3 regions of the Bradyrhizobium sp. CCGB20 genome follow, and region 1 is predicted to be linked to each of the others. Evidence: predicted binding sites of a transcription regulator. Region 1 holds the regulator's gene; each other region holds the start of a gene.
The links. Region 1 encodes HrcA, which represses chaperone genes, less so after heat shock. Its sites were predicted from a motif close to GTTAGCACTCNCNNNNNGNGAGTGCTAAC; they were not measured.
Positions count from the first base shown of each region.

Region 2: NLM15_RS28445 (co-chaperone GroES) is a predicted target of HrcA. The motif match lies at 1,552-1,580, and genes of this name have one in related genera.
Region 3: groES (co-chaperone GroES) is a predicted target of HrcA. The motif match lies at 1,526-1,554, and genes of this name have one in related genera.

Region 1 covers NZ_JANADN010000001.1:221,646-224,918, forward strand. The annotation lists gene pncA (bifunctional nicotinamidase/pyrazinamidase) at 1-29, shown strand, start outside; gene grpE (nucleotide exchange factor GrpE) at 166-771, opposite strand; gene hrcA (heat-inducible transcriptional repressor HrcA) at 868-1,956, opposite strand; gene rph (ribonuclease PH) at 2,125-2,838, shown strand; gene rdgB (RdgB/HAM1 family non-canonical purine NTP pyrophosphatase) at 2,850-3,273, shown strand, end outside.
Region 2 covers NZ_JANADN010000001.1:6,066,093-6,069,365, forward strand. The annotation lists gene NLM15_RS28430 (NupC/NupG family nucleoside CNT transporter) at 1-113, shown strand, start outside; gene NLM15_RS28435 (cupin domain-containing protein) at 238-777, opposite strand; gene NLM15_RS28440 (usg protein) at 957-1,244, opposite strand; gene NLM15_RS28445 (co-chaperone GroES) at 1,624-1,938, shown strand; gene groL (chaperonin GroEL) at 1,984-3,273, shown strand, end outside.
Region 3 covers NZ_JANADN010000001.1:1,782,716-1,785,988, forward strand. The annotation lists gene groL (chaperonin GroEL) at 1-1,081, opposite strand, end outside; gene groES (co-chaperone GroES) at 1,172-1,486, opposite strand; partial or broken gene NLM15_RS43970 (hypothetical protein) at 1,815-1,937, opposite strand; gene NLM15_RS08175 (hypothetical protein) at 1,990-2,463, opposite strand; partial or broken gene hemN (oxygen-independent coproporphyrinogen III oxidase) at 2,958-3,273, opposite strand, start outside.

The sequences.
Region 1 (3,273 bases):
AGTCGGGTGACATCGCGGTGAGCGCGTAGACGGCGCACACCTCTGCCAAATCCTCATCCTGAGGAGCGCGCTTCTTCGCGCGCGTCTCGAAGGATGAAGGCCGAGCTGGTACAGCCGGGCCTGCATGGTTCGAGACGGCGCTGACGCGCCTCCTCACCATGAGGATCAGTTCGACTCGTTGCTGTTGGCGGCGGCCGCGGCCTTCGCGCCACCCTTGGCGACACCGACCAGGGCCGGGCGCAGCACGCGCTCGCCGATGGTGTAGCCGGCCTGCATGACCTGCACGACGGTGCCCGCAGGCACCGACGCATCCGGCACCTCGTACATCGCCTGCTGGAAGTTCGGGTCGAACTTCTGGCCCTGCGGATCGAACTTCTTCACGCCGTGCTTTTCCAGCGCGTTGAGCAGCGAGCGCTCGGTGAGCTCCACGCCCTCGATCAGCGAAGTCAGGCCGGGATCGGCCGCGGCACGGGCTTCGGCCGGAACGGCATCGAGCGCGCGCTGGAGGTTGTCGGCGATGTCGAGCACGTCGCGGGCAAAGCCGGTGACGCCGTAGAGCTTGGAGTCGGCGACCTCCTTGGCGGTGCGCTTGCGCAGATTCTCCATTTCGGCCAGCGTCCGCAGCATGCGGTCGCGCGCCTCGGCGGCTTCCTTCTGCAACAGCTCGACCGAGCCCGGCTCGGGATCGTCGGGCATGATGTAGGGCTTTGACACCACGGGCTCCCCGGTCGGCGGGGTCGTGTCGTCGGGCTGCCGGTCTCGATCGGTCATCGGCTCTCTTCTCAAACTCATCTCAAGGGATTGTTGGCCCGGATATCGTGCCTAAGCTTGCGAAAATCAAGCGCCCGTGATCGGAGGAAACGCCGGTCAGCCCCCCAAAAGGCGGCTGACGATGCGGGCGGCGTAGTCCACGGTCGGGATCACGCGGGCATAATTCAGCCGGGTCGGCCCGATCACGCCCAAAACGCCAACGATATGGCCGGCGGCATCCCGATAGGGTGAGATGATCGTGGAGGAGCCGGACAGCGAAAACAGCTTGTTCTCGCTGCCGATGAAGATCCGCACGCCCTCGGCGGTCTCGGCGCGTCCCAGAAGGTCGATGACGCCGCGCTTGGTCTCGAGATCGTCGAACAGCAGGCGAACCCGTTCCAGATCCTCCAGCGCGTGCAGATCCTCGAGCAGATTGGCGTGGCCGCGAACGATGAGCTGGCGGTCTTCGTTCTCGCCGCCGGACCAGCTCGCGATACCGGCCGAAATCACCTTCTGCGTCAGCTGGTCGAGCTCGGCACGGGCTTCGCCGAGCGCGGTTTCGAGCTCGAGCCGCGCCTCGGCCAGCGTGCGGCCGCGGATCCGCGCATTGAGGAAATTACCGGCTTCGGTGAGCGCGGAGGAGGGAACCCCGGGCGGCAGCGCCAGCACGCGGTTTTCGACCTGGCCGTCCTCGCCGACCAGGATCACCAGCGCCTTTTCCGGTTCCAGGCGGACGAATTCGATGTGCTTCAGCCGCGCATTGGATTTCGGCGTCAGCACGACCGCTGCTGCGCGGGTGAGCCCCGACAGCCGCGTCAACGCCTGATCCAGCGCCGCCTCGACCGATTGCGCGTGGCCGACGGTGGCAAGCTGGCTCTGGATCGACTGCCGCTCGGCCTCGTTGAGGTCGCCGACCTGCATCAGGGCATCGACGAAGAAGCGCAGGCCGAGTTCCGTCGGCAGCCGGCCTGCGGAGGTGTGCGGGGCATAGATCAGGCCGAGCTGTTCCAGATCGGCCATCACATTGCGGACCGAGGCCGGCGACAGCGGCATGGCGATCAGGCGCGCGATGTTGCGCGAGCCGACCGGCTCGCCGGTCGCGAGATAGCTTTCGACAATTTGACGAAAGATGTCGCGGGAACGCTCGTTGAGCTGGGCGAGGCCTGCGCGCGGCGCGATCAGATGGATCGGATCGTGATGGGCCACAGACGGTAACTCCTGTCAGACGCTCATAATTTGTCCATCCCGGGCCGTTCTGACAAGCGTGGCGTTTGCGGGGTGGAAAACCGGGGGCGAAAAAGCCTTGTCCTCCCGACTCACCCCACCTACAAGCACCGCGAACAGCCCTTTTCCGAGAGTTTTGGAGGATTTCCCATGCGGCCAAGCCGCCGTGCGCCCGACGAATTGCGCCCCGTGACGCTGGAGCGCGGCGTGGTCAAATATGCGGAAGGCTCCTGCCTCGTGAAGTTCGGCGACACCCATGTGCTGGTCACCGCCACGCTGGAAGACCGCCTGCCGCCGTGGCTGAAGGGCCAGGGCCGCGGCTGGGTCACCGCCGAATACGGCATGCTGCCGCGCGCGACCTCCGAACGCACCCGCCGCGAGGCCTCCGCCGGCAAGCAAAGCGGCCGCACCGTCGAGATCCAGCGCCTGATCGGCCGCTCGCTTCGCACCATCGTCGATCTCGAAGCGCTCGGTGAGCGCCAGATCACGGTCGATTGCGACGTGCTCCAGGCCGACGGCGGCACGCGTACCGCTTCGATCACCGGCGCCTGGGTCGCGCTCGCCGATTGCATCAACTGGATGAAGGCGCGCAACATGATCAAGGCCAACGTGATGCGCGACAACGTCGCCGCGATCTCCTGCGGCATCTACAACGGCACGCCCGTGCTCGACCTCGACTACGCCGAGGATTCGGAAGCCCAGACCGACGCCAATTTCGTCATGACGGGCGATGGCCGCATCATTGAGGTGCAGGGCACCGCGGAACGCGAGCCGTTCACGCAGGACGAGTTCCTGGCGCTGATGGCGCTGGCGCGCAAGGGCGTCGCGCGTCTCGTGGACTTGCAGAAACTGGCTGTCGCGTAGTCAATAGGCCCATGCACCGCCGAATCACCGGAAAGCTCGTCATCGCGACCCACAATCCCGGCAAGCTCGCCGAGATGAAGGAGCTGCTCGCGCCCTACGGCATCGAGGCGGTGTCGGCCGGTGAGCTCGGCCTCCCCGAGCCCGAAGAGACCGGCAACGATTTCCGCAGCAACGCCGCGATCAAGGCGATCGCGGCGGCGCAGGCGACCAGGCTCCCGTCTTTCGCCGATGATTCCGGCATCGTGGTCGACGCGCTCGACGGCGCGCCCGGCATCTACAGCGCGCGCTGGGCCGGTCCGAACAAGGATTTTGCCGCGGCAATGGCGCAGATCGAGCGTCTGTTGCAGGAGCGCGGCGCGACCGCGCCGGAGAAGCGCACCGCGCATTTCGTCTCCGCGCTCTGCGTCGCCTGGCCCGACGATCATCTCGAGGAGG
Region 2 (3,273 bases), 5.8 Mb from region 1:
GTGTGATGGCGCCGGAGCGCCGCGAGGAGATCAACGCGCTCGGATTGAAGTCGATCGTGTCGGGGACGCTGACGACGTGCCTGATGGGGGCGGTGGTGGGGGTGTTGGCGTAGCGACGGTCCCGTAGCCCGGATGAGCGCAGCGATATCCGGGACCAGCTTCGCCGCGGAGAGACTTTCCCGGATATCGCTTCGCTCATCCGGGCTACGAAGCACCCCGTCATTGCGAGCGGAGCGACTACGCCTTCAACTCCACCGTCCTGAACTCCGCAGGCAAAATCACCTCCAGCAGCTCGACGTCATCCGAGTAATCCAAAATCATGTGCTTGATCTTCGGCGGCTGGGTCCAGGCGCTGCCTTCCTTCATCAGCGTTTCGCCCTGGCCGTCCATGTAGGTCTTCACCCAGCCCTTGAGCACGTAGACCATCTGGAATTCGACGTCGTGGAAGTGGAGCTTCGACACTTCGGCGGGATCGCAGGGGCCTTGCAGGCGGATCACGTGCGCTTGCGCGAGGCCGTGACTGGCTTCGGCAATGCCGAGGTCGCGGTACTTGGCATAGGCGCGCAGGCCGTCGGCCTTGAAATCTTCCTCGCGGTGATGGCTGATGGCGATGCGCTGTCTCGGACGTGCGGGCTTTTTCGTGGAGGACTTCGCAGGCGTCGTGCGCGCCTTCGCCTCGACGGCCTTGCGTGCGGATGATCTCGCGGGAGCCTTGGCTCCGCTCCGCTTCTTCACCGCGGCCTGGGCTGCGCTGCGCGATTTTGCTTTCTTGGCCATGGGCCGCCTCCCGTTGTTGTTATGGGCGGAGGCTAGCACGAAAACGAAGGTCCGTAGGGTGGATTAGCCGAAGGCGTAATCCACCACTTCTCTTTCGACGCGTGGAGAGCAAAGAGGTGGATTACGCCGGCGACCGCGCTTCGCGCAGCCGCGGGCTAATCCACCCTACGCATCCCCTCTCAATGCAGCCGGAACACGCCGTCCACCGCGCGCAGCTCGGCCGGCCTGATCAGCTTGGAATGCGCCACGGTCACCGAATGGAGCGGACCGTCGAGCCTCTCCTGCCAGAACGCCAGGAAATCCTTCAGCGCCGGAAATTTTGGAAACATGTCGTAGTTCTGCCAGACGTAAGTCTGGAGCAGCGAGGGATGATCCGGCATCCGATAGAGAATTTGCGCGGTCGTCAGCCCGTAACCCAAAAGCTGTTTCCGGAAGTCCTCGGAAACGCCCCCACTCCGCAAGCCCATGCCAACCTCCTTTGCAGGAGCGCATTCAAGGGGCGGCTAGTCGGTGTGCGCCTTTACGAGCCACCCGGTACTGATGCGCTCACATGAGAGAAATGTGACGCAAACTGACAACCCATCTCAAGCCCAAAAGTTTAACAAGCTGTTGAAATTCAATGCTTTAGCAGCAGACATGGCTCCGTGCTAATACGGTCCCGGCGCCGGTTAACGATGGTTAGGAGATTCTGGCAGGGAGGCCTTCTGAGCGCCAAATTTTCTGCTAGAAGCCCTTGCCCCCGCAAAATTCCTGTCCTATTTCAACCTCGCCTGTGCTAGCACTCGCGGGCATCGATTGCTAACAATCTAAAAATCATCAACTCGTGCAAATGCTTAGGAGAGCTGCATGAAATTCCGTCCGCTTCACGACCGCGTCGTGGTCAAGCGTATCGACGCAGAAGAGAAGACCGCCGGCGGCATCATCATCCCCGACACTGCCAAGGAAAAGCCCTCCCAGGGTGAAGTCGTCGCCGTCGGCCCGGGTGGCCGCGACGAAGCCGGCAAGCTGATCCCGATCGACCTGAAGGTCGGCGACCGTGTGCTGTTCGGCAAGTGGTCGGGCACCGAGGTCAAGATCGACAACGTCGATCTGCTGATCATGAAGGAAAGCGACATCATGGGCGTCCTCGACGTCCCCGCTTCCAAGAAGAAGGCGGCCTAAGAGCCCCTCTCTCCCTCCAGTCAAACACCTCAAGGAAAATTTCAGATGGCAGCCAAAGAAGTCAAATTCTCGGTTGAAGCGCGCGACAAGATGCTGCGCGGCGTCGACGTTCTCGCCAACGCGGTGAAGGTCACGCTCGGTCCGAAGGGCCGCAACGTCGTGCTCGACAAGTCGTTCGGCGCTCCCCGCATCACCAAGGACGGCGTCACCGTCGCCAAGGAGATCGAGCTCGACGACAAGTTCGAGAACATGGGCGCCCAGATGGTGCGCGAAGTCGCCTCCAAGTCCGCTGACGCGGCCGGCGACGGCACCACCACCGCCACCGTGCTCGCCCAGGCGATCGTGAAGGAAGGCGCCAAGTCGGTCGCCGCCGGCATGAACCCGATGGACCTCAAGCGCGGTATCGACCTCGCGGTCGAAGCCGTCGTTGCGGACCTCCAAAAGAACTCCAAGAAGGTCACCTCGAACGACGAGATCGCCCAGGTCGGCACCATCTCGGCCAACGGTGACGCGGAGATCGGCAAGTTCCTCGCCGACGCCATGAAGAAGGTCGGCAACGAGGGTGTCATCACCGTCGAGGAAGCCAAGTCGCTCGAGACCGAGCTCGACGTCGTCGAGGGCATGCAGTTCGACCGCGGCTACATCTCGCCCTACTTCGTCACCAACGCCGACAAGATGCGCGTTGAAATGGACGACGCCTACATCCTCATCAACGAGAAGAAGCTCTCCTCGCTGAACGAGCTGCTCCCGCTGCTCGAGGCCGTGGTGCAGACCGGCAAGCCGCTGGTCATCGTCGCCGAGGACGTCGAAGGCGAAGCCCTCGCCACCCTGGTCGTGAACCGCCTCCGTGGCGGCCTGAAGGTCGCGGCCGTCAAGGCTCCGGGCTTCGGCGATCGCCGCAAGGCCATGCTGCAGGACATCGCGATCCTGACCGGCGGCCAGGCGATCTCGGAAGATCTCGGCATCAAGCTCGAGAACGTCACGCTCAACATGCTCGGTCGCGCCAAGAAGGTGATGATCGACAAGGAGAACACCACGATCGTCAACGGCGCCGGCAAGAAGGCCGACATCGAGGCGCGCGTGGCCCAGATCAAGGCGCAGATCGAGGAGACCACCTCGGACTACGACCGTGAGAAGCTCCAGGAGCGTCTTGCCAAGCTCGCGGGCGGCGTCGCGGTGATCCGCGTCGGCGGCGCGACCGAGGTCGAGGTGAAGGAGCGCAAGGATCGCGTTGATGACGCGATGCATGCGACCCGCGCGGCTGTCGAGGAAGGCATCGTCCCGGGCGGCGGCGTCGCCCTGCTCCGTGCTTCCGAGCAGCTCAAGGGCCTGCGC
Region 3 (3,273 bases), 1.6 Mb from region 1:
CGTAGTCCGAGGTGGTCTCCTCGATCTGCGCCTTGATCTGGGCCACGCGGGCCTCGATGTCGGCCTTCTTGCCGGCGCCGTTGACGATCGTGGTGTTCTCCTTGTCGATCATCACCTTCTTGGCGCGACCGAGCATGTTGAGGGTCACGTTCTCTAGCTTGATGCCGAGATCTTCCGAGATCGCCTGGCCGCCGGTCAGGGTCGCGATGTCCTGCAGCATGGCCTTGCGGCGATCGCCGAAGCCCGGAGCCTTGACCGCCGCAACCTTCAGGCCGCCGCGCAGACGGTTCACGACCAGGGTTGCGAGGGCTTCGCCTTCGACGTCCTCGGCGACGATGATCAGCGGCTTGCCGGTCTGCACCACGGCCTCGAGCAGCGGCAGCAGCTCGTTCAGCGAGGAGAGCTTCTTCTCGTTGATGAGGATGTAGGCATCGTCCATCTCAACGCGCATCTTGTCGGCGTTGGTGACGAAGTAGGGCGAGATGTAGCCCCGGTCGAACTGCATGCCCTCGACGACGTCGAGTTCGGTCTCGAGCGACTTGGCTTCCTCGACGGTGATGACACCCTCATTGCCGACCTTCTTCATGGCGTCGGAGAGGAACTTGCCGATCTCGGCGTCGCCATTGGCCGAGATGGTGCCGACCTGGGCGATCTCCTCGTTCGAGGTGACCTTCTTGGAGTTCTTCTGGAGGTCCGCAACAACGGCCTCGACCGCGAGGTCGATACCGCGCTTGAGGTCCATCGGGTTCATGCCAGCGGCCACCGCCTTTACGCCTTCACGGACGATTGCAGCCGCTAGCACGGTCGCGGTGGTGGTGCCATCGCCGGCCGCGTCAGCGGACTTGGAGGCGACTTCGCGCACCATCTGCGCGCCCATGTTCTCGAACTTGTCGTCGAGCTCGATCTCCTTGGCAACAGTGACGCCGTCCTTGGTGATGCGAGGCGCGCCGAACGACTTGTCGAGCACGACGTTACGGCCCTTCGGGCCGAGCGTGACGTTCACGGCATTGGCGAGAATGTCGACCCCGCGCAGCATGCGGTCGCGGGCGTCAACGCCGAATTTCACTTCTTTGGCTGACATATTTAGTCCCCTGAGTTGTCTTGGTCTCATCTCACTCTTGGCGAGCCGCCCGGCAGGCGCTCCTCAAGGTGAGCGGTACGAGCGATTGGATTAAGCGGCCTTCTTCTTGGCCGACAGGTCGGTGAGAACACCCATGATGTCGCTTTCCTTCATGATTAACAGCTCTTGGCCGTCGATCTTGACCTCGGTGCCCGACCACTTGCCGAACAGCACGCGATCACCGACCTGAACATCAATGGGGATCAGCTTGCCGCTCTCGTCGCGGCCACCGGGGCCAACGGCGACGACTTCGCCCTGGGAGGGCTTTTCCTTGGCAGTGTCGGGAATGATGATGCCGCCAGCGGTCTTCTCTTCTGCCTCAATGCGCTTGACCACGACGCGGTCGTGAAGCGGACGAAATTGCATACGGTACTCCTTGCATTTGCACGATGGGAAATCAACGTTGTTAGCAGTCGATGCCTGCGAGTCTTAGTGCAGGCGCTGCTGAAATAAGACAGCTTCTTAGGGGAGCAAGGGCCTTTCAGCAAAAAATCAGCATTCAGACTAGTCGGCAACACAGATGCTGCAATCATTCTCAAGTGGAGCGAATGCTCTTGAGAGAGACTTACCCGTCAACTACGAGAACTTTTCCGCGAAATTGATGACCGAGTTGATAGCACTATTGGGCGTCCTTATTCTAGCTCCGATGGCAGCGCTTGGGTACCATTTGAATGAGGGCAGGTCTGATCCGCTCTTAGTCGATGGCTTTGATGAGATCGTGATCCAGTCCTTCGCAATCGATCGCCAAGAAGTCGATCTTGTCGGCATAAGGGATCAACAACTCGTTGATGCCGACAGTGTTCACCTCGATACGGTCTGTATACTTCCTAAGCCGTCGAAGTCGCCGAAATTTTCAATATGTGCTTCATTCACTGAGGAGGCTCATGGGCATTTCCGATGAAGAGCGTGGCAAACGCCTGCGGAGCGGGCAAGACAACAGACGGTTCTCTGGGGCGCGCCGTTCGGATCAGCGTCGCCAATTCAGGATTGGGTTCAACCAGAACACCTAGCGCGCCTCTTTGGTACATAAGATATATACTCGAGCTAGAGACGGGGTGATTGGCGCCGATCTCGACGTAGAAAGCACTATCCCGAGATTTTTGGCTCTTGAAGAGCCTCGCAGACAAAATTCCTTCCAGAATGATGTCTTGTCCGGCTTGTGCATAGCTGGCCGGAGCAAAGTGCTTGATGCGAGAATGCGGAAGATCGAGCCTATCGATCTCCTGGACTCCTGGGACGGCCGCTACCACCGGCTTGCAGGCGGCGCCTCTTTGCTTCATCCCAGCAATCGGCGTGCCAGGCCTAAGTATGGTTTCGCTTGCTTGGAAAAGTGAAGCACGCATGCACGGCAGATGCCCGCGCAATGAGCCGCGACGGTTTGTCGAGTTCGTAACATTGGCGTCATCAACCGAGCATGCATAGTAAGCCAAGACGGGAGCATCATGCTTGCCTCTCCGACCAGCTCGGGGTGATAAATCTCGAATATCGATGATGCGGGTAAATATCCGCCTAACCCAAGCGACTGCCGGATAGCGTCGGCGCAACACGTGTCCCATTATGGCTGATAGCCGGCCCGCGGGTCAAAGAGAGACTCTGAGCGATGCGCATCCGCCCGAGAATTCGGCTTCGAAGCGCGTTCATATCCGTTCGGCGTAGGTCACAGAGTCGCGGCTTTAGCAGTCCGGGATCCTCCTTGTAGTTCACCGCCAGGTAAACTTGCGGTAGGGCTCGCGTTTGCCGATGCGCAATCAATGCCTTGTCCCGTCGAATGGTCACGTCGCTGCACGCCAGGCCGCGTACGGCTTTGCGCTCGCTATGCTCCGCTCGCTAGGATGTGCTAACAGAGTGAGCGGTACGGATAAGCGTCGAATGCGGCGGCGACAGCCCGAATCAAAAGGCGGTGCTCCTGCCTCACGCGGATAAATCCATTTTCGATGTCCACAATCCCACCTTCGGCGAGCCTCGCCAAGCGTTCAGCTGAACTAAGAAAAGGAATCGGATCAAATCCGTGCACGGCATAGATGGCCGGCACGTCGGCCTCCAGATCGCACATCAGCCGCTCGATGATTGCTCCTCGGACGCGATCTTTGTGGGTGAGACGGCAGCCCTTTGATGTCGCCAGTAGACCCTCTCTGATGTGCCGGCTGTAGGAA